One region of the Pradoshia sp. Z6_59 genome, then DNA from elsewhere that is predicted to be linked to it. Evidence: riboswitches for the same ligand, from Rfam matches in the RefSeq annotation. Region 1 holds a riboswitch; the other holds the start of a gene.
What was found. A riboswitch is a leader RNA that binds a small molecule or an ion and turns the genes downstream of it on or off. The one in region 1 is predicted to bind preQ1.
Positions count from the first base shown of each region.

Region 2: another riboswitch for preQ1. It lies ahead of AC4D4B_RS15110 (QueT transporter family protein); the one in region 1 lies ahead of queC (7-cyano-7-deazaguanine synthase QueC).

Region 1 is NZ_JBZCPP010000001.1:287,501-299,499, forward strand. Features, by position in the region: gene AC4D4B_RS01470 (NAD(P)/FAD-dependent oxidoreductase) at 1-112, shown strand, start outside; gene AC4D4B_RS01475 (YhgE/Pip domain-containing protein) at 330-1,481, opposite strand; gene AC4D4B_RS01480 (TetR/AcrR family transcriptional regulator) at 1,611-2,195, shown strand; gene AC4D4B_RS01485 (metal-binding protein) at 2,423-2,902, shown strand; gene AC4D4B_RS01490 (NanQ anomerase/TabA/YiaL family protein) at 3,093-3,542, opposite strand; gene AC4D4B_RS01495 (C45 family autoproteolytic acyltransferase/hydrolase) at 3,928-4,950, shown strand; PreQ1 riboswitch class I at 5,230-5,276, shown strand; gene queF (preQ(1) synthase) at 5,402-5,902, shown strand; PreQ1 riboswitch class I at 5,941-5,984, shown strand; gene queC (7-cyano-7-deazaguanine synthase QueC) at 6,033-6,704, shown strand; gene AC4D4B_RS01510 (VUT family protein) at 6,704-7,246, shown strand; gene AC4D4B_RS01515 (transposase) at 7,586-8,104, opposite strand; gene AC4D4B_RS01520 (FAD-dependent oxidoreductase) at 8,201-9,862, opposite strand; gene AC4D4B_RS01525 (SMI1/KNR4 family protein) at 10,411-11,463, opposite strand; gene AC4D4B_RS01530 (FusB/FusC family EF-G-binding protein) at 11,733-11,999, shown strand, end outside.
Region 2 is NZ_JBZCPP010000016.1:51,464-63,462, forward strand. Features, by position in the region: gene AC4D4B_RS15085 (STAS domain-containing protein) at 1-878, shown strand, start outside; gene AC4D4B_RS15090 (AI-2E family transporter) at 1,035-2,108, shown strand; gene AC4D4B_RS15095 (GTPase domain-containing protein) at 2,165-4,924, opposite strand; gene nadE (NAD(+) synthase) at 5,254-6,072, opposite strand; gene AC4D4B_RS15105 (DoxX family membrane protein) at 6,450-6,980, shown strand; PreQ1 riboswitch class I at 7,146-7,190, shown strand; gene AC4D4B_RS15110 (QueT transporter family protein) at 7,198-7,683, shown strand; gene AC4D4B_RS15115 (ferritin-like domain-containing protein) at 7,839-8,273, shown strand; gene AC4D4B_RS15120 (DUF5068 domain-containing protein) at 8,355-9,065, opposite strand; gene AC4D4B_RS15125 (DUF368 domain-containing protein) at 9,244-10,044, opposite strand; gene AC4D4B_RS15130 (quinone oxidoreductase family protein) at 10,270-11,250, opposite strand; gene AC4D4B_RS15135 (enoyl-CoA hydratase/isomerase family protein) at 11,270-11,999, opposite strand, start outside.

The sequences.
Region 1 (11,999 bases):
ATATCACTCTTTAAAAAACAAAACGAATATTGTTAACGTTGGTGATAGCGTGAAGGTTAGGAAAGTACTCGATGCGGTACACGAAGCATATGATGCGGTCTTAAATTTGTAGAATTATAATAAAAAGCTGAGACAAATCTACGAATGAACAAAAAAGCCGGTAGAATTTTACGACGAGTAAAATTCTGCCGGCTTTGATTTTGAATCTAGTGATGTCCCTGCCTCTATTCATGCTTTATTTATATAAGACGCTTAAAAGGGCAGATCTAGTTGGACAGACTGAAGTCAAATATTTAGAATGTTGTCATAGCACATCATTCTAAATACGCTTATTTAGTACCAGTTCTTTGTGCACGCACAGGTTTAAATACAGACGATACGTACATCATTAACCCTGCAATACCAATTCCTAAAATAATGTTAAATGACTGGCCAGTGTAGAAGCCGCTGCCGAAATAGAAAATTTCACGTAATCCTTCAGATGCAAAGCGGATAGGAACCCAAGGGCGAATGAAGTTTACAAAGAAATCAGGTAGCATTTCTTGTGGTGTCATTAAAACTCCCATTCCCAATAACATGACAACCATGAATAATGTAATGGCCGGTTTACCAATCCAGGCAGTTACCCCAGAAACTAATAAGAAGAAACAGAAGGCTGCAAATGATACGAATGAACCAACCAAGAAGTAGCTAGGCATATTAATACCAGCGATTAAACCAAGCGTTGCAACGGTAAAACCAGAGAATAGGGCAATAATTATGCCGAATAATGCTTGACCTCCCATTAGGTGTAAGGCCTGTTTACGTGTTAACAATTCTTTTTTCAAAATGTTTGATGAAGCTAAGAATACAATGAAGCCACCGATTAAGGCACCTACCCAGGCAGGCACTGCCATTAAGGTTGGAGCACTTCCGTTTGCAGTTGAGGCTGTAACGGCATTGAATACTTTTTCTTCAGAAACAATCGGATTCACAAGCACAGATGCCTTGTTAGCCTCTATTTGTTGACCGTCCATTTGCGCAACAAAATTTGAAGAATATTGGTTGTTTAATTGAGTAATCAAAGCTGTTAAAGCAGTCTTCGCATAATTTGCACCTGTTATGTTATAACCTTGGTTAATATATACCTGTAAAGTTGCTGGAGAGTTGTTTGATATCGCATTCTGCAAGGAATCATTATACCCTTCAGGAATGACTAAAGCTGCATAATACTCTTTATCATCAAACGCTTCTTCAATATTTTCTTCCTTTTCATTTGTAAAAGCTAACATCGGTTCTTCGCCGTCAGTGCCTTTACTCATTTGTTCAACAGCTGATTCCACAGCGTCCACATGTACACCTTGATCATTTATAATAAGTGCAACCGGTAAATTTCTTACTTTTGGGTTTCCCTGTGCAAATAAGTTTAATGAGAATAGAGCAATTATTAATATAACTGCAATAGGAGCTGCCCATGCTAATTTTTCTTTAAATAATCTCAATCATTTTCTTCCTTTCTTAGTAAACAACATATTGTTCCGTAATATTTATTCATTTTATAATTAAGGTGTAAACAGAAGCAATAAACAAAAGTAAACAGCATGTTCATTTTTGGGAATAGAGGGTTTTTTATGAGTATTTATGAAGAAAAAAATCGTAAAACTAAACAACTTATTCAACGGTCATTTTTACAAATTCTAGAGAATAAGCCGTTTGAAACGATTACGATAGGAGATATTGCAAAAACAGCACATATAAATCGCGGAACATTTTATTTACATTATCTAGATAAATTTGATTTGCTTGACCAAATCGAACAACAATTGTTTAGAGACTTAGGAAAACATATTGACCAATTACAATCTGGATATTCATCTATATATACATTTGAAAAAGACCAAGAGCAATTAGCTGCAACTTTATTCAGCTTCATAAAAATGCATGCTCCATTATTAAAAATATTTTTAAGCAATCATGGCAGAGCAGGTTTTCACATTAGGTTTAGAGATGCCTTTGCAGAAAAAGTACGTATTAATTTAGAGAAGAACGAAAGCATTCACACAAGGTTAATAGGTTCTATGGACTATTTTTTATCGTTTATTACATCTGCTTTTTTAGGATTAATCGAACAATGGGTCCAAAATGGTCTAGATAAAACACCTGAAGAAATGACAGCCTTATATATTGATATTATTTCTTTTATTCAACAAAAGTAAGGGAGCTTTTAAATCTGGGAAAATTCATCCTACAACGCTGTTTCGTGTCTAAACAAAAGCTCTATGAAAGCCAAGATTCTTGGCTTTTTTTATTTTTCCAGCGACGAATGAAAGAGCGAACGTTTGTTTTGAGCGAAAATGTGTTCCCTGCTCTGATTATCCCCTATAATGGAAAACAATGGCTGGTTCAATAGAGCCGCCATAAGAGAACAAAACGGAGGATTAGGATGGCAAACGGGAGAGCGCATAAGAAAATTAATCTAATATTTTTAGCAATTGGAATCGGGGCCGTGTTGATCAGTTCACAGCACTATGTACATGGGATATCCGTGATAATAGGATATCTCTTCGGCACCTATTGGATGAACCCTGATTTGGATATAAAAAGCAATCCGTATCGGCGATGGGGATTCTTACGATTCATGTGGATTCCCTACCAAAAATTGAAGCATCGCTCCATCTGGACACATGGGTATGTGATTGGAGATATCATTCGGTATCTTTATGTAACGGCTTGGATTATGTTAGGAGCGGGTGCAATGAGTATCCTGACAGGTGTGCCATATGCTGCATATATAGACCAATTAGAGGAGATTGTCATTGAACATAAATTGTCTATCTTGTCCTTTATTGTCGGGAATATGCTTTCGTCTACTGCACACATTTTGACCGATCATGCTTCAACCACATTCAAAAAGATCTTTTAACCAAAATCCAAATCCCTTTTCGTCTAGTAGAAAAGGGATTTTTAGCATTTCAAGAGGGCTTATCGTTTGTTAAACCCCAAACGTTTTTCCTAAAAATGTTAAATATTTTCTTGTGTTGAACAAAAATGAATACAAAACGAGCTAAATCAAAAGAAGAGGCAAAATCAGCTCAATGATTTTGCCTCTTACATTAATCGCACAATACTTTTACTACTGCTTTTTTTACAGCTTGTGGTTGTTGCACACAAACACCTGGCATATGAGCGTCTTGAGGCATAAACACAGCAAAACATCCCTCTTTCACGATAAGATGGTTACCGTCGCCATTTAAGAACATTACATCATTTTCTTTTTGTTCCTCTACGACTTCTGTATCTTCCTTATTTGTATAAACCATTCTTTCCTCGCCTTTAATGACGTATTGGATATCTGTATATGAATAATGAGCTTCCATGCGACAGTCTTCAATAAGCTTTGTATCATACTCTTGAATCATTACGAAGACCTTGTCATTTTCAATTTCATACTTTCCTACCGGCAAAGCCTGCAAATCATTTTCCATTAAAAAAGCAAAGGCTTTCTTTAATCTTGGATGCACTCCATCATATAATGGAGCATTTGATAATTGATCGATAATCATATATGTTTCCTCCGATAAGCGATTTATCTTATATAAGTATATAAAATAGTAACATATCCAGTATTAGCGATACAAGAACTTGTATACCAGTCTGGTTTATAGGATAACAAATAGTGAAACGATACTTCCTTTATTTGGATATAGATAAACTGTATAATCAAAGGTATCCAGCTATAGTAAGTGCTTCTGGAACATTGTGAGTATGAGAGATAGGCAAGAAAGATTTCTAAATTACTTATTTTTTAGTGAGACAATATCCAGAATAGAATGGTGAAGAATCCCAGAAAGTTAGAAATGTTTCGAGAGAACGTGATAGTTAAATGAGATGATTTGGATTTGTAACGAGGACTACAATCGAGACAAGCAAAGAAGGGGAGAATTACGAATGGAAGAGTTGATAATCAGACTAGTAGAGTTAAAGGGAAGCCCTTTTGAATATGGGCTAAAGCAAAGTGAAGAAATTAAGTCGACACTGCTTTCAAATCAACTGCGTTTACTTGAGGATTTGAGCACTACTTCAAATACGAAGATAGCAAAAGAAATACTAAAGGACATGTCACCGAATCTTTTAGAGGAACTTAGAGGTTTGGCGGAAGGACTGGATATGGAGTTAGACACCATCATTAGGCTGTATAGTGGCTATGATGTAAATTTTCCAGCAATGGGTTGCACGGCATTCATAAAGGATGACTATTATGTGCGAAACTATGATTTTAGCCCTGAGCTTTATGATGCAAGACTTGTTTTCTCTAAACCAGCTGATGGCTATGCCAGTGTTGGATTTAGTCAGCAGGTAATTGGCAGACTTGATGGGATGAATGAAAAAGGGCTTGTTGTTGGATTACATTTTGTAAACAGTGAACATAAATCAGAAGGTTTTCTTGCGACAACAATTGTAAGAATACTATTGGATCAGTGTGCTAGTATAGAAGAAGCAATCGACCTTATTTCAATACTTCCCCATGGATATTGCTACAATTATTCTATTACTGATCCGAGCGGAAAAGGTGTAATAGTAGAAGCCTCTCCTCAGAAACAGATTTTTAATTACGGCCCTCCGTTAATATGTACAAATCATTTTCAATCGAAAACATTGCAAGACAAAAATGAGAAAGAGATACAAGGATCCATAAAACGTAAAGAGTATGTAAGCAGTCTATTAACAGAGGAACTTTCTCCTTTAACAGCGTATCGTCATTTTAATGACGGCAATTCTCCTTTATTTTTTAACTACTATAAAGAGTACTTTGGAACATTGCATACAGTTGTTTATTTGCCAAAGGAATTAAGTCTTATCGTTGGTGTAGGGGAGAATAGTGAACCAAAAATGTTTTCCTTAAGAAAATATTTGGATGGTAATATTAATCTTCCTAAAGTATTAAAAGGAACGATTCAACAAGCGGAATAAAATAAATGGTCCATCCCTCTGTGGTGTTGTTTAAGTAGGACATTGTTTTTAAACAGAATAGATGGCAGCGTAAATTAAAAAACGGATTAATCCCATCAATCAGTAGGACTAGTCAGATGAGCATTTTATGGAGAAGGATTGTAAATAACTTTATAGCGGAGACTAGTATGAGATTTTTTATTGAGTATATTACAATCAGTTATCTTTTTTATTTTTCCTTTTATATCCATTAATGGGTGTGGTATGATAAGAGATAATTAAAATAATATCTGAAGAATTTCAGGAGAGGTTCATAGCGGATACCCTCTATAAAAAACTATGGATACATGTCATTCTCGCCATGTCCATATATTGGACGTGGCTTTTTTGACTTTCTAAGTAGTTATTTTTATAGAAAAAGAGCATGCCCCTCCTTGGAATGATTAGATATCTAATTCAAGGAGGGTTATTTATGTCTGGTCGGCATCAAACAGAAGGATTAGAGGATTTAACGTTATTAGGAAATCAAAATGTGAAGTATGCATTTAATTATGCACCTGAAGTATTAGAGTCTGTAGATAATTTACATTCAGACCGGGATTATTTTGTTAAGTTTAATTGCCCTGAGTTTACAAGTCTCTGTCCAATTACGCAGCAACCGGATTTCGCGACCATGTATATTTCGTATATTCCGGATAAAAAAATTGTAGAAAGTAAGTCACTAAAATTATATTTATTTAGTTTCCGTAACCATGGAGATTTCCACGAAGACTGTGTCAATATCATTATGAATGACTTAATTAAACTGCTAGATCCACGTTATATCGAGGTGTGGGGTAAATTTACTCCACGTGGGGGTATTTCAATTGACCCTTGGTGTAACTATGGCCGTCCAGGTACGAAGTTTGAAGAAATAGCAAATTATCGTTTAATGAATCACGATTTATATCCAGAAAAAATTGATAATCGCTAACTGCAGGTTATGAAAATATCAATAAAATCCTTATAGCCAAGGGAGAGGTTGTTAGCAACCCTCTATAAAAAACTAAGAAGAACAGCGCATCTATCTTAGTGCTGTTTTTCATTTGAATGGAGAATGATCAATGAAGCAAGAAAAAGCATTAGTCGTGTTTAGTGGCGGACAGGATAGTACGACCTGCTTGTTTTTGGCATTAAAAAAATTTAAAGAGGTTGAGGTTGTGACATTTAATTATGGACAACGACATGCATTAGAAATTGAATGTGCAAAGCAAATCGCTAATGAATTAAACGTCCATCATCACATTTTAGATATGTCATTACTAAATCAACTTGCTCCAAATGCATTAACACGCGCTGATATTGAGGTGAAGGATGGTGCGGAAGGTGGGTTGCCATCAACATTTGTACCGGGCCGCAATTTATTATTTTTATCTTTTGCAGGTGTATTAGCGAAACAAATCGGTGCAAAGCATATTATTACAGGTGTTTGCGAGACAGATTTTAGTGGATATCCAGATTGTCGCGATATTTTTATAAAATCGTTAAACGTCACAATAAATTTATCAATGGAAGAAGCATTTGTTATACATACACCTTTAATGTGGTTGAACAAAGCAGAGACATGGTCCTTAGCAGATGAATTTGGTGCATTTGATTTTGTAAAAGAAAAGACCTTAACGTGTTATCACGGTATTAAAGCGGACGGCTGTGGTGAGTGTCCCGCTTGTAAGCTGCGTCTACAAGGAATGCACACATATTTACATACCAAACAGCATATAGGAGGATCAAAATGATACGCATTCTATTTTATTTAGTATCAATTGTAACGGCAAATGTACTGACAGCCCGCTTTGCGCCATTTGAATTTTGGATATTCATTATTCCAATGGGCTCGTTCTTAATTGGTGCAACATTTATCTTCCGTGATTTGGTCCAAAATAAACTTGGTCGTAAGAGGACATATGGTTTTATTTTCTTAGCCTTAGTATTATCAGCTACTGCATCGTATTTATTAGGAGATACCCTAATTATCGTCGCAGCTTCTGCGCTATCATTCTTAATCGCAGAAACAACAGATACAGAAATTTATACACGTTTAAAACTGCCGATGGCTTGGCGTGTCTTTTATAGTGGAATGGTTGGAGGTTTATTAGATTCAGTTGTGTTCGTCATTGTCGGACTAAGCCCATTAGGAGCTGGGTATATTCCTTGGTCAGCTGTACCAGCGGCAATTATTGGTCAGATTATCGTGAAAACGGTTATGCAAATGATTGGTGCTTATCTATTAGGGAAAGGGTTGTCTTATAAAGAAAAACATCTGGCGAAAGCATCTTAATCATTATTTAAATTATTACTTCTGTTTCAGGTATTAAAAAGTCTATCTCATACATTCCATACCGTAAAAAGGATTAAATCCTAGGTGGGGAGAGGAAGGTTATTATTTCCAACGTGTCTTTTGGGGAAATCTGAATCATCTAGAAGTAATTAAAGGGAAACTTGAGAATTATGGGACTTGAAATCTTCCCACGAACAAATCGCACGAACAAATCGTAAGAAAAAAGACAAAAGCATCTGAATTAGTATTGACACTTTTCCCAATAATAATAAGTGCTGCGTGGAATATCAGCGACTTTGATTAATTCCACCACTTCATAGATTTCCTTTAGTTCATAAATTACTTGCGCTTTGATTTGGTTGGTAATTTTTCTTGCATTTGAACTAAAGTGTTTAACTTTTTTAAATATGCATTCTCCATTTCCAGTTGCTTTATACGTGCTTCAAGTTCTTCTACAGATCCTTCAGCCGGTACAGGCTTCATTGTTTTTTTCGTGTTCTTTTTCATGGATGATTGCCCCTTTTTCTTAGAAACAAGGGCTTCATAACCGCCAATTTCAAACTTCTTCTTCCAATTTCGAATCATGCCTGGAGATGAAATGTTAAATATCGCAGCTGTGTCAATTGAAGATGTACCTGTTTCGATCATATAATTTAGTACACTCATTTTATACTCAGCAGAATAGTTTGTATAGGGTTTTAAGAATGCCTCTATACCGTTCGCTTGATAAAGGCGAACCCAGTCACCGATAACCCGTGTTGTAACACCAATATCTTTCGCAATTGCATTCATGGTTTCATATCCATTTACATAACGTTGAACTGCTTGGATCCTTTGTTCAACAGTTAATTTTGCCATAAAAAAACCCCCCGTAAAAATTAGATTAGTGTCTAACTTTTACGGGGCAGTTCATATGTTATTCAAATGCTTTTGTCCATGATGTTGAAGTGTCCTTTATTTTTTATGCTTACAGTGCATGGAAGCTACGTAACCAAAGGTCATACCTGGTCCCAATGTTGCTCCTGGTCCAGGATAAGAATGACCCATAATGGATGATGAGCAGTTACCACAAGCGTATACATTATCAAATACAGTGCCGTCTTCTTTGACAACCCTTGCTAATTCGTCTGTAACTACCCCGCCTTTAGTGCCGATATCCCCTGGGTAGACTTTCATTGCATAGTAGGGGGCCTCATTGATTTCAAGTAAATTTGGATTTGGCAAAGAAGGATCGCCGTAATATCGATCATGTGGCGTTTCACCTCTATGGAAATCTAAATCCTTACCATTTCGAGCAAATTCATTGAATCTGTTCATTGTTTTAACTAAATTTCCTTTTGGAATATTTAATTTATTTTCTAATTCCTCGACTGTGTTCCCTTTCAAAACAATATCATTGTCATAGTATGCTTGAGGGAAATCTTGCCCAGGGAAGAGGCCGGTAAAGATATATCTTTTCTTAGCCCTTGCATCTAAAATAATCCAGGAAGTGATGGCTTTCCCGTCTGTTTTTTCATTATGCTCATACATTTTATCAACGAATTCATGATATGGAGTCGGTTCATTGATATAACGATTTCCGTCTTGGTCAACGATAATCATATTCGGCAAGCCTCTATCCGCTACTAAGAAAAATGGCATACCCAAATGATTAATGACAGTAGGTGCACCCCAAACTCTGTCCATTAAACCAAACTTCGCATTCAATTTTGCGAAAGGCTCAATAATATCACCAGTTTGACCTTTTGGTGAGCTTGTCCAACTCACATCTTGTGGACTTGGAAGATATTTATCTCTCTTTTCTTGATCCCGAGAAAATCCACCTGATCCAAAAATTAAGCCTTTATTGATTTTGATTGTTACTTGTTTACCGTTTTTGTTTACGATTAGGCCTGTTACTTTATCGTTTTCGTAAATAAAATCAACAAATGGTGAATCAAGCCAAATTTCACCGTTTAAATCTTTGTAAGTTAGAGCCAATCGAGCTATTAAAGCTCTACCTAATGCGGCATAATCTTTTTTGAATAATTTATGCTTAATTAATCGCCATCCAAGTGTTAAAGAAGCTCTTTTTCCTGCCCAGGACCTGGTGATCATATTCACTTTAACGAAATCCTGTCCTGTCATAACGAAACCTTTTGTATCCATAGCAGGAGGGAGAAGCTTGCTCTTCCAATCTTCTAATTTATTTAAATCAATTACTTTGGGCTCGATCGACCGGCCGATCCCTTTTCCACCCGGATGTGTCGGGTAATAGTCAGAGTAATTATTTGCATAGGAGAATCTCATATGTGGGCTTAAATTATGCATATAATCCAGCATTTCGATCCCTTTTTTCAAATAGGTTTCTTTAATTGTATCACTTACTAAATCACCTACAGTGGAATCTAAATATAATTTAGCCTCTTCAAAACTATCGGCTACACCAGCCTCAACTAAATATCTGTTATTCGGAACCCATACACCGCCGCCTGATAAAGCAGAAGCTCCTCCAAAATGCTTTTCCTTTTCAATTAGCAGTGTACTTAATCCCTCTTTTTTTGCAGTAATGGCGGCAGAAAAACCTGTTGCTCCAGAACCGACTACTACTACATCATATTCGTAATCCCAACCCATTAAAAAATCCCCCTTTGAGTAGTATCCGCGCAAAATAACAAAACCCCTAAATAGAAACCGTTAAATATTCAGACAATTAAATTTTACAGTATTTAGAACAGATTATACAATAATATTTGGAAATATTTATTAAATATCAATCAGTAGAAGGACTGAATTGACCCATACTTAATAAATGAGATAAGCATAGAGAGTGAAACGAGAGTTTATTGTAGAAAAATATATAATGTTACACCTGGTATTTAAGAATCATTTAATGAACAATGCATCCAACTTTAATAGGGTGGACGGTTAGTTTACCAATGAATGCCAAAAGGAAATGATGGTTGTTATTGAGATTGGCACTTTGAAAATTACAAAATGGTAGATAAATAAGAATTGATGAAGATTAGATAAAGGAGGATCTCTGGATATGTTTTATCGTCTAGATAAGTGAAGGGAAATAATCCAAAATAATCAGATCCTGATCAACTTTAGAGGTCAGGATCTTTTTATAGGTTAGAGTGCTCTAATTAGTACACTGTAATTTTTTCTTTTCTTAAAAAAGCTTATATTATCTTAACTTCTACCCAAGCATCGGTAAGAGGGATTCCCCCCAATGTTGCCTCTTTAAAGAATTGTTCTATTGAATCGAATGACTGATCTGCACCAGTGAGACTTTCCAATATCCATTTATTATCTTTCTGTATAACATGGTAGCTATTGTCTTTATACATAAAGCTGGATACGACATTGTAACCATAATCAGTATTTTCTCTTACCATTTCCATCTTTAAATCTTCTATAGAGTAATTAATTTTTTCTGTAATCATATCAGCATAGCTTCTCACATCAGAATCTGTATCATTTTTAAATAGTTCAATGAATTTCTTTAAGGTATCTTCACTAAATTGGTAAGTATAATCATTCCAAATTTTATTAGCTATAGAGATCCTTAAATCATCATCAGGATGTTCGCTCAATTGTAATAACTTTTCGCCATACCAATCTAAATCTGCTTCCTCATCAATAGTATCAAATTGGATAATTTCAGAAAGTGTTTCAGCATCATCATGTTCGATTAACGATTCAAAGTCTTCCTTACTATATGTCACAATAGAATAGTCTTCGTCATCTGGTAATTCTATTTCCACTACATATAAGTTTTCTAGAAAATCGTCAAAGTTTCTAGCGATTGTTATTACTTGTGAAATCTCATCATTATTATCTACGTACACAATTGGCGGATTTGAAGAAGTATGCCGATAATCAAAGGCCAGCCAGTAATGACCATCACCATTAAACAAAACAAGGCCTTTAGGCATTTCCCATTCTTCTATTAATTCTTCACTATCTAGTATTCCTCCATTTTTGCCAATTCCATCGAGGTATTCTACTTCTATGAATAAATCGTCAAATACTTCATGCTTGGGAGCGGGATGAGCATTGTAGATGATACTCCCGCCGTTTTGATCTTTTAATAATTTTATGTAGGATTCTGGAAGTTTAACACCCAGCTTTTTTTCGGCCATTTCAATAATTGAATCAGTGACCGGTAGTGGTTTGTAATCTACATCTTTATCCCATATGCTGCTTTTCAAAATCTCTTCACCTAATTTCATATAAATTATTGCTATATATATAATTCTACAAAGTTTTATTTAATTCTTTACATAAATTGGTTGTTGGATAATCCATTGTGTGACTTTAAATATAATTTGTATTTCAGAAAAAACGAAAGGAAGATAGAGGAAATGGTGATAACGTGACATTTTTTAAAAGATGAAATGAACAAGCCATCTATTTTAAGTCATTTTATTCATATTATAAAATGGCTTTATAGTTTAATATAAGGGAATAAAGAAAATCGTCCAGATTGGAGATTTATGTGATGAATGAAAAATTTATTAAAAATGAACAATTAAATTTTATAAAAGAACAGATTGCCTTAATAAAGGATAGTAAGAAAAAGAATATACCTCAAAATATTTTGGACGCTGTCGTTTCCTTAGCAAATGTAAAAATTCTGGACCTATTTCCAGATAAAAGAACAGGAATAACGGAAATGCTTGATTTATCTATGCTGAAAACAGATAGAGAGTATGAAGCGTACGTACAGCGTCTTGAGGACTGTGTGCTTACTTTTCCACAAATTACA
Region 2 (11,999 bases), on a different contig from region 1:
AATCAAAAGCCTTATATGATTATTTGATTACTCATTCAGATGAAATAATTGAAGATTGGTATTCACTAATGCCGAAGAGTACTGAAGCAGATTATTCTCTTAACGGATCTATCCATACAATTAATGCATTAAAGAAGCAGTTTAAAGAATATTTGTTTTTAATAGCAAACAGCTTGTTTCAATCAGAAGAAGAGAGAGATTATATAATAAAAGAACGCACATTATCTATTGCAGAGGTACGCCTTGAATCCGGTACACCTCTAAGTAATTCTATTAATGCTGCCGGGCTTTTAAGAAGAGTTATATGGAAGTACACCCAAAAATTTATCGATATTACCAGCTTGGATATTGCCTTTAAAGATATTTTTTTCTGGGAGGAAAAGTTTAATTCTACAATAGATCAACTTACACATAGCTATACAGAAAACTATACAAACATATTGATAAAGCGAATCCACTCACAATCCAACCTAATCAATGAGTTAAGTTCTCCTGTGATTAAATTGACTGAAAATATCGGATTACTGCCGATAGTGGGTGATATTGATTCCACCAGAGCCAGAGCTATAAACGAAAGTACCCTTCAGCAAAGTGCAGACAATCAAATTTCCACATTAATTATTGATTTATCTGGTGTATTTATCGTTGATACTTTAGTCGCCCACCGCCTTTTTCAAATGATAGAGGCACTGAAATTAATTGGCGTAGAGGTAATCATGACAGGCATCCGTGCCGAGGTGGCACAAACGAGTATCCAGCTTGGAATCGATTTTTCAAGTATCCAAACAGAAAGCAGCGTAGCTCAGGCATTTAATAAATTAGGAATTATAATTAAAAGCAGTAAATCGTCATTTTCGAACACGAAATTAATATATTAGAATACTAAACAGCGATTATCACTTTATTTATTAATGATAATCGCTATTTGTATTCTCAGGATATATGGCGCCATCTATTTACTCTACATTGGAGTATAAGTAAACCAATTATGGGTATAGATGTGAAGACGTTGATTAAACATTTGGGGGTGCTCTATGTGGTTTAATAAACCTTTTTATAAGTATGCAACCGGCACTATTTTAATACTAATCATTATCTATTTATTAGGGAAGATTGATTACTTTATATGGCCTTTTCAAAAACTGATTATAACTATCTTTTTTCCGATTTTAATAGCTGGGCTCCTATATTATATATTGAGGCCGGTCGTTCATTTTTTGAGTAAGTATATGCCGATTACGATCAGTATACTTCTCATCTATGCATTAATCGGCGGAATGGGTTACGCTGCTTTTCATTTCCTGGGGCCCGTCATTGTTTCTCAGAGCGAAGAACTCATCGATAAAATACCGGAAAGATTAGAAGCAATCACATCCGAGTCAAAGGAAATTATAAATGAGAATGCCGCTTCAACTTATTTGTCCGTAGACAAGCTCACTCAATACGGGAAAGAATATGCGGAAAGTGTTCCTAAAGTATTATCTGATCACGCTGTAACCATTTTTTCAACGGTTACAAGCATAGTTACTGTACTTTTAATTGTTCCCTTTATTGTTTTTTATTTTCTTAAGGATGGTCATAAACTTAAACCGTTTTTATTAAAACATATCCCTGCTAATGTAGAGGACGAGGGCAACAGAATATTAAGGGATGTTGATAAAACCTTATCCACTTATATCGTCGGGCAATTTACCGTTGCAATTGTCGATGGCATCCTGATGTATATTGGATATCTAATTATTGGACTTGAGAACGCATTAATCTTAGCTATTTTTGCAACTCTACTGACTGTTGTACCTTTCCTTGGACCGTTCCTTGGAACCATCCCTGCGATTATATCAGGTCTATTAATCAGCCCATTTACAGCCTTTAAAGTTCTGATCCTATTAGTTATTGTCCAACAGCTTGAGGGCCATCTCGTTACACCTCAGGTAATGGGAAAACGCCTGGACATCCACCCGCTGACGGTTATATTATTGCTGCTTGTAGCAGGTTCTTTATACGGTTTTATAGGAATTCTCATAGCTATACCTACTTATTCAGTAGTAAAGGTTGTTCTCAAAAATTTCATCAAATTCTATAAACTGCGAACATCTGAAAGCTCTTAAACATATAAAAAGGTGATTTTAGAATGGCTTAACCACCATCCTAAAATCACCTTTTTTTACCTTGAAATAGTTTGAACTTCTTTTTGACCAATCAAAATCCATTCGTATTGTCGTAATCGCAATTCGTATAGCTTTAATGGGTCGCGATACAATTCTGGCTGAGAACGCATCTTCTCAAGCACGCCATTATGTTCAGCAATTTTCTCAGTCGTATCTGCCATTGCACCATTCATTACTTCTGTCGGATCTGCAAAGAACATTGAAACATCTCGAGTAATCGATTTTTCAAACATATCAAATTGCAGCAGGAATTTATCTGCAATCAATTGAGCGACCTCAGTATAATCCTGTGTTTCAATCAAGGTTGTATATTTATTGTACATAACACTTTTATTCGCAATCGAGCCAAATAGCATGCCTGCACTCTTCAATAATAATTGTTGCGGTGTGTGGCGAAGCAGTATATTAATGGTCTCCATTTGTACACCGCTCGTCATTCGGTTTGCATCCCTGCGCCAATCATCCAGCACTCTGAAATCACATTCCATTTTCATTCGTTCTTCCTGATAAATAGCATTGAAGCCTTCAGCCATTTCTTTTAAATACGCCTGGCTCTCTTTTAACTCTACTTCCGCTTCGGTAATCCAATCCTTTAAGGAATAAAAATACTTAGGCAAAATGGTATTCTCCAGGTATTCCTGTATCCGTACATTCATTTTCTCATTTAAATCTATATGAATCTTGCGGAAATCACTGTCCTCTGTAATTAAATCTTTGCTGGCACGAAGAATTTTAGGTACAGCTGCCTCCACATCAAGGCGAATGGCTTCCTTCCTTTGTTTAAACGTCTTACGCAACAATACGGCTTTTTCTTTCTCCAAATCCTCCATCTGATTCTTCGCACCATTTAGTTTTGCTAAAAGGTCCTCATTCCATTGAATGGATTCAATCAAGCTTTCTTCCCTTTCCAATCGTTGGTCGAGCAAGCTTGATATAGTCTCACGTACAAAGTGAAGCAGCTTAGCAGTACGTGCGCTTTCCTTATATTTACTTGTTAGATTCATTTTAATAAATTCAGCAAAATCTGAAAGCTGCCTGTTGCTTCTATAATGAGCAGAATGAGCAAAGATTGTTGCATTCGGCAGGTAAGGACTGATTCTGGACCATGCTTCATCCACTATACGAATAGCCTCCTGATCATTGTGAACAAGATCCATTTTATTTAATAAGAAATGAATTGGCAGATCAGGTGCTTGTTCATGAAGGGCCATTACAATTTCGCGTTCTTTGTTTGTAAATGGATCATTTACATCTAATACAAGTAAAAGACCATCTGCCATATTCAAATAACGGCGTACTTCCTGGATTTTATTATTTGCAATGCTGAATCCCGGAGTATCGATGATTGCTATTTGATTGTCGGCCAAAAATTGGCTCGGAAGCTGGTATTCGATGATACTTGGCTTGTTATCAACAAAGTTTCTGTTTGAAACTTTCTCTTCAAGCTCCTCTAGATTTAGTGGATTAATTGAAGAGTCTGTCACTTCCATTATGCTTTCTTCTTCGGCATTTTTAAACATGATAGCCGATGAAGTTGGTTTATCAAATAACTCTTCTCCTAAGATAGAATGAATTAAGGCAGATTTACCGCTACCGCTAGTTCCGGCAATCATAATATGTTGTACATTTATATCTAATAACTCATCAATAATCCATTTTTGTCTTTCGCTTACAGATAAATTATTTTGGTTTGCCCATTGATCAAGTTCCTCAAATAATCGAACGCTATCCTCCAAGCCATTCCGGTTATTTTCAGCCTGCATTAACACTCTCTCTGCATGATCAATATCAACTTGGCCTATCATACCAGGAAAATTATCATTCCATGCCAATATAGCAGAAGAAGCTAAAAGAGCATGCTTCCTATCTGTAATGCGGAGCCAGTTACGTAATAAACTTGGTAATAAGCCTTTTAATGTTTTTAATAATTTATGTCCATTAATTAATTCGAAGTAACCCTCTTTAAATAAGAAGGATAAATCTGACCATGGTTCGGGATGAACAAGTTCAAGATCCTGCAGTAAATCATTAAACCCCTGAACCCATTGCAAATATGCCGGTTCGCCCTTATAGCTGTTCCAAAGAGATACTGCAAGTTGTTCAAATTGACCACTGTCAATGGAATAGAGCTTATGTAAGACCTGATAAAAATAGCCAGGTTCCATATTTTTCGTTACACCTTGATCAATATAGGACTGCAGAACATCATACCAAAGCAATGACTCCGTACGGATGGATTCATTTACTGCAAGTTCAACTGCACTATTCCAATCACGTTGCTCTTCAAAGAATGAACGTGCTATTTCTGTCACTTGAGAATCATCTGGATTCAACTTAACTACCTTTTTAATCGTTTTATCAGCCAGTTCAGTTTTATCCAATTTCGTATATAGAGCAAATAACTGTAACCCAACTTCGGTATTCAATATAATCGAGTCTGATTCAATAGATTTATAAAGCTCTTCAGCGTTTTTATACATAGCCATTGCAAAGTAAGCATCCGCCATATTCTTTATAGCCCAAGGCGCCAGATCATTGCTAACCTTTTCCCATTTAAAAATGGAAGTCTCATAGTCTTTATAATGGAAATAAAGCTCTCCCTGAGCAAATCTAAGCGTTGATAGCTCAGGCAATTCCTTTTGTTGTTCTGCCAAAAATTCTTCACTTATTATAAGCAACGGATTCGCCGCATTATCGTTTGTTAATAAGGTTTTATATAAGGACTTTTCAATCAAGTTATTTTCATTATTCATCATACGACCCCTCCCTGGTTCTCTCACACAAATTTGTTCAATAGAATACATTATAACTTATATAGTGTAATAAAATTTGATTGCAAAATGGTTTCGGTAAAGTTTCATCTTCAATACAATATGATAGCAAAATGGAACATTTGTCATATTTGAAATAAATATAATACTAGATTATATCCTATACCCTCAGATAATTAACTAAAACAATTCGTGTTTTTTATTTTCCTTCAATTAATTATACCAGTATATCGTTATCTTAATCACGATTCATTTTCTCCTTACAATAGAATAAGCCCATGATTATGAAAATCACAGGCTTACTTTTTGGTTAGTTATTTCCACCAATTATCATGAATGGATGCAGGCATTTGACGTTTGTGTTCTGTTTTTAAATATTGCTTTTCAATTTTCAATGCAGCTTCAGCATCGACTTTCCGACCTTCCAAATAATCGTCAATCGTATCATATTTTAAGCCAAGTTCTGTTTCATCAGCTTGCTGCGGTTTATTATCCAGCAAATCGGCAGTCGGCTCTTTCATATATAGTCTTTCCTCAGCTCCCAATTCTTTCAGCAATTCTCTGCCCTGGCGCTTAGACAATCCCGATAATGGAAGAACATCAGCTCCGCCGTCTCCATATTTTGTATAAAAACCTGTCACTGCCTCAGCAGCATGGTCTGTTCCTATTACCAAAAGTCCATTTTGTCCACCAATAGCATATTGTGCAATCATACGAAGCCTTGCTTTCACATTCCCTTTATTAAAATCGGTTAATGTTTCATTAGTTGCTTCTTTGTATTGATCCGTAATGACATCGACAGTAGACTTTACATTAAAAGTAATATTTTCATCTGGTTTAATAAATTGCAGAGCACGCTGAGCATCCTCTTCATCTTGCTGTACTCCATATGGAAGTCTGACAGCAATAAATTTAGCTGCAAACCCTTCCTCACGCAGTTCTTCCACAGCCATCTGAGCCAGACGTCCTGCCAATGTAGAATCCTGACCGCCACTGATTCCTAGAACAAATCCTTTTGCTCCGCTCTTCTTTAAGTAACTTTTTAGGAACCCAACTCTGTCTTTGATTTCTTCTTTAGGGTTTATTTCCGGTTTAACATGTAATGCTTCAATAATAACTGATTGTAAGCTCATTCCCATTCCTCCTTCAAACACCTATACTATTATTTTCCTTAAATGTTCTCTTTCTAACCTTTTATCATTAAATATATTTTACTCTTATATATAAATTTTTAAATAGGTCATTTAATTTAGAGTATTGTTTTTTTATCCTTATACACCACACAAAATGGATAATTGCGTAAAAGTTTGTGAAGGAACGAACAATATCACGTTTGTAAAGTTGTTTTTAGTATTAACTTAAAAGGTTCACATATTTTTGTACAAAAAATGAAACACAGGGATAATACACCACATTATCAAGCATATGGTATATAAATAAGGTATAGAAAGTTACTGGCACTAAAAACCGCGGATTAGAGCCAGTTAAATCCATATGGGAGTGATTTAAAATGATGAATTGGTTACGAACTAATAAATATGCCTCCGGACTATTATTGATTATAAGATTGTATCTTGGTTATGAATGGATGATTCATGGATTTGAGAAAATTAAAGGCGGAGCATTTGATGCATCCGGATTCCTTGGAAATATTGTTGCTAATCCTGTAACTGGTCCAGACGGAGGGGCACTGTATCCGATGTATGGTTCATTCATTGAAAAATTTGCGATTCCTAACGTAGGGTTAATCAACATCCTAATTCCATGGGGAGAATTTCTAGTTGGGCTGGGGTTACTGCTTGGTGTCTTAACAACTACAGCTGCCTTCTTTGGATTATTAATGAATTTTATGTTTTTATTTGGCGGAACAGTATCTACTAACCCGCTCTACATCATACTGGGAATGGTTATTCTTGTAGCAGGTGCAAATGCCGGCCGATTCGGTGGAGACTATTACGTTCTTCCATGGATTCGTAAAACAATCTTTAAAAAGGATGACATAAAGCCAATTAATACAAAAAAGTTAACTCCAAGTCATTAAACTAACGATTAAATATCTGTGACGCCGAGATTTCTCTCGGCGTCTTTTATTGATTTATGCCAGTCGATCATAACTATACGATGATGTTTTGCCATGATCCAACTACAATCCTTTGTTGACTATGCATCTTATTATGCTTATGATTATTTGGTGTCTTCGGAAATACTAAACGTGGTTCGTAACCATCCCACGATAAAAAACTAAGGGAGAGAAAAAAATGAATATTAGAACGCTTGCTGTAAATGGAGTTTTGGCAGCCTTATATATTGCTGTCACTATAATCGTACAGCCAATCGCATTTTCGAACATTCAGTTTCGAGTACCTGAAATGTTCAATCACTTGATTGTATTTAATAAAAAATACATGTATGGGATTGTGATAGGAGTATTTATCTCTAACCTCTTTTTCTCATCAATGGGTGCATATGATTTAATATTTGGTGTTGGCCAATCCATACTAGCATTAACAATCACCATTCTAACCTTCCGATTTGTCCGCAATATTTGGGCAAGGATGGCTATTAATACATTCGTTTTTACTTTTACCATGTTCTTAATTGCTATAGAGTTAAATATTGTTTTGAAACTTCCTTTCTGGTTTGCATGGGCAACAACCGCAGCTGGAGAATTAGCAGTCATGACAATTGGTGCTCCAATTATGTATGCTCTCAATAAACGTATTAATTTCTCAAAATTAATCTGACTTAATAATCCAAGCTTGGCCCTTTATCGGATCAGGCTTTTTATTATGTAAAAATATTCCTGAACATTTCAAAATCCTGCCACAAAAAAAATGCTTAATATGTAGTAAAGTAGGGTACATTTGAATTATAGAATATAGAAGGAGTGGATTATAGAATGGAAAAAAAATTAAAAGAATTAATAGATGGTTTAAATGAAGATCTAGCAAACGAATATGCTGCATCAATCATGTATTCTAGCTATGCGGCAATGGTTTCTGGTTTATACAGACAAACACTGAAACCTTTCTTTGAAGGTGAAATAGCCGATGAACAGGGACATGCTTTATATCTTGCAGAAAAAATCAGTACATTGGGTGGAACACCAACTGTAACACCAGCAGAAGTTAAACAAACCACTGATGTTAAGGTAATGCTTGAATCTGCCTATCAGGCAGAAAAAGATACAATAGATCGCTACGAAACACGCAAGAAACAAGCTGAGGAATTAGGCTTAACTGAATTAGTTGTCAAACTAGAAGATCTTATCTCCGATGAAACAGGCCATATGGAAGAGATTGGCCGCATTCTTAGTGACTCCAGATTTGATTAATTCTTAACAATCTGCAACATATTTAACACAGGGAAAGAACCGTAATTCTGACAAGCAGAATTACGGTTCTTTTTATGGCTATTACTTCGGTAATGGAATTTCAAATTCTGTCTTTTTCCCATCAAATAAATCTTTACCTTCACTATTTAGGAATGGTCCAAACTCCAATTTTAAATTTCGCGTTTTTGAAAACAAATCCTTGTCTATTAAAAAGACATGAAGCTTTTCACTAGATGTTCCTGCAGCCATTTCTCCTTGTTGGCTCGGCTCAAGATTTGTTTCTGGAAGATAGATTATTTGATTATCGTTCCCCCTTAAAAAAGAACGGATGGATTGATATATCAATGGTTGTTTGGAATTGTTCTCAAGCTTTAATTTTAGGGTAAGCGCTATACGGTCTCTTTCATTTAAATTTTTGAACTTTGATTTAACTGCCTCTGTTGGGGTGATCTCAGCATACTGTATACCCTCTAACGTAATGATTACGTCTTCAATATTTTTAGTTTCATTCATTTTTAAATTTTCATATAGTATCTTTTTCACACCCATATTACCAGAAGTAAATCGATCTTGATACACCTCAGAGGATACAGATGGCTCTTCTCCTTTTGCTGCCACGCCATTTTTTGTTTCTTTATCATCGGTACCTTCATTATTATCGGTACTTACATCTTCTGTAGTATGATTCTTTTTATTTTCCTCGTTTATCGTCTCTTCTTTTTCACTTCCACATGCTGATACTGCTAAGATAAAAAATGCCAAAAATATAAACCTCAGTCCCTTTTGTATCATAATTCAACCTCCAATATTTTTTTATTGTAAAGTTGTTAGTTAATTTATACCTCTGCTTAATTCTTAATATTCTAAACGTAAACGACATTTTCCTATCTATCTAATTGTTTTAACAATGCAGGCGAAACAAAATAAAAAAGGATTGTACGAGACAATCCTTTTACTTCCTATTCAATCATTACTTCGTAAAGATTTTCGTTACCAAAAGACCTGACACAAACGTTATACAACATAGCAATATCGTACCTATTCCTGTTGGTAATCCAGGAACGACCACAAATATAGATCCAATAATTAATCCCATTATGACCGCAAACGTCATATGTGGATATACCCTCAGTAAAAAGCTGATTGCTTTACTGCTCACAATAAAGCCAACCACTGCTCCAGCCCCTACAAGGATAATAATCGAAAAGTTTAAATCTGATAAAGCAGAAATAACAGTTGAATAAACACCGAGCAACAATAATATAAACGAGCCACTAATGCCTGGAAGCAGCATAGCCATACTTGCAAGCCAGCCGGAAAAGAATAATCCAAGCCCAGATAAAAGCGTTACTTCAGATATAACAACAGATTCATTCGGCTTCAGGAAACCTAGTGCTGCCATCATGATTGCAACCAAAACGACAACCCCATAATGCTTTCCTGTAAAGTGTTTTTTCACCTCTGCCTGTCTTATAATAAAGGGTAGTACACCGATGATTAATCCTACAAAAAAGAATTGTGTCGGTTCATGATGATGTTCCAGCAAATAATCAATCAATCGGCTAAACGTCAGTATAGTAAACCCCATACCGATTGCGAGTGGCAATAAAAAGCCCAGATACCTTCTCCAGTCACGGCTAAAAAAGCCACTGATTGATAATAATAAGCGATCATAAATACCTAATATAAACGCTATGGTTCCTCCACTTACACCGGGAATTAAATCACTGATTCCCATTAACATACCGCGATATATGTTTTTCCATTCCATTATTTTTTCAGTCCTTATATTTTATTTCACTATAATAGTTTACAAAATAAGAACTAGTAAAAACAATGGCACATAATACAAATTAAATAGTTTTTCACTCATTTTAATATCAATATAAATTATACAAATATAATAATTTTGAATAATATCACATTTATCCATACTCTTATTACAATAAAAATAAGCATGCCAGAACTGCATGCTTTACAAGAATGCTATTAATATTCAACGACGAATTTCAAGTATTATCTTTCCTGCTGTTTTCCTAGACTGCAATAACTCATGCACTTTTGCTGCTTCATCGAGTGGATGGACTTCACCTATTATTAATTTTAATTTTCCCTCTTCTAAGAATGAAAAAAGATCACGCATACTCGGCAATAGCAGTTCTGGCTTTCTCATAATTTGCGGAAGAAAGAATCCAATGACCGACTGGTTTCTGGCCATTAAGGATGATGGGTGCATTACGGCCTGTTCTCCACTTGCGACACCATATATCACCAATCTCCCGAACGTAGCTAAGCATTTCAGTGTCTCCTTAAAAATATCACCGCCAGCCATTTCGAGCGCCACATTAACTCCACGGCCGTTTGTCGCTTCCAGCACTTCTTTATACCAACCCTCTTTTGTATAGTTGATACATACATCAGCTCCCAGAGAACGTGCAAGCTCCAGCTTTTCTTCTGTGCTGGCAGTTGCAATTACCTTCCCTGCGCCCATTAATTTAGCCAATTGGACTGCTAAAGTCCCAACTCCTCCAGCTGCTGCATGAACGAGAACTGTTTCACCCTCTTGCAATTGCCCCATTGTTTTTAAAATATGGTAGGCACTCAAACCTTGAAGTGGGAGGGCGACCACTTTTTTTAAATCGAGTTCTTCTTTCAGGAGAATTACGGACCGAGCGTCTGCAACAGCATACTCAGCATATCCCCCAGATTCAATCAGCGTGACCACCCTCGCTCCAACATTTACGTACGTCACTTCTGAGCCAGTTTCGACTACAACCCCGGCAACTTCAGCTCCAGGCACAAAAGGAAGCTGGGTTGGTACAACATATTGGCCTTCACGTCTGGCAGTATCTGCATAATTCACACCAACTACATGTATTTCAATTAATACTTCATGTGGACCAGGTTTCGGCCTATCTAATTCGACCATTTTTAATACTTCTGGTCCTCCGTATTCAGTAAATTGAATGGCTTTCATAATACATACTCCCTTTCACTTATCTGCCGGTAAATTGCGGCTTTCTTTTTTCTTTAAATGCAGATACACCTTCTTGATGATCCTCCGTGGCTATCATCATCGTTTGAGTGATGCGTTCTCTCTCCAGGACATCTTCGAGAGTGGCCGTAAAAGAATAATCAATCAGTTTTTTCATTTGCCCATATGCTTTTCCTGGACCATAGGATAGCATAGTCGCATATTGAATTGCTTCATCACGCAAAGCTTCTAAAGGTACAAGTTTATTAATAACCCCAAGTTCATATAAACGTTCTGCTGGTATCGGTTCAGCTGAAAAGAAGAATTGTTTCGCTAAGTGTGGACCAACTAAACGTGGTAGGAAATAGGAACCACCTGCATCCGAAATAAGGCCAACCTTTGAAAAACTTAAAGCGAACTTACTCCCCTCAGCGGCTACAATCAAATCACAGGCAAGCGCCAAATTAAAAGCAGCCCCTGCCGCAAAACCATGTACCGCCGCAATAATAGGAGTCTCAATCTCCTTCATCGTTAAAATACATTCATTTATGACTCCTAAATACTCGTAGGTAGTAGCTGCTGATTTGGTTCCCATCGTTTTTACATCTCCGCCGGCACTAAACGCCCGTCCTGATCCGTTTAGAACAATCACTTTTACATTAGGATTTTTATCCGCTTTTTTTAATTCACTAATTAGTCCTGTTATCATTTCCGGACTAAAAGCATTCAAGCTTTCAGGTCTATTTAATGTC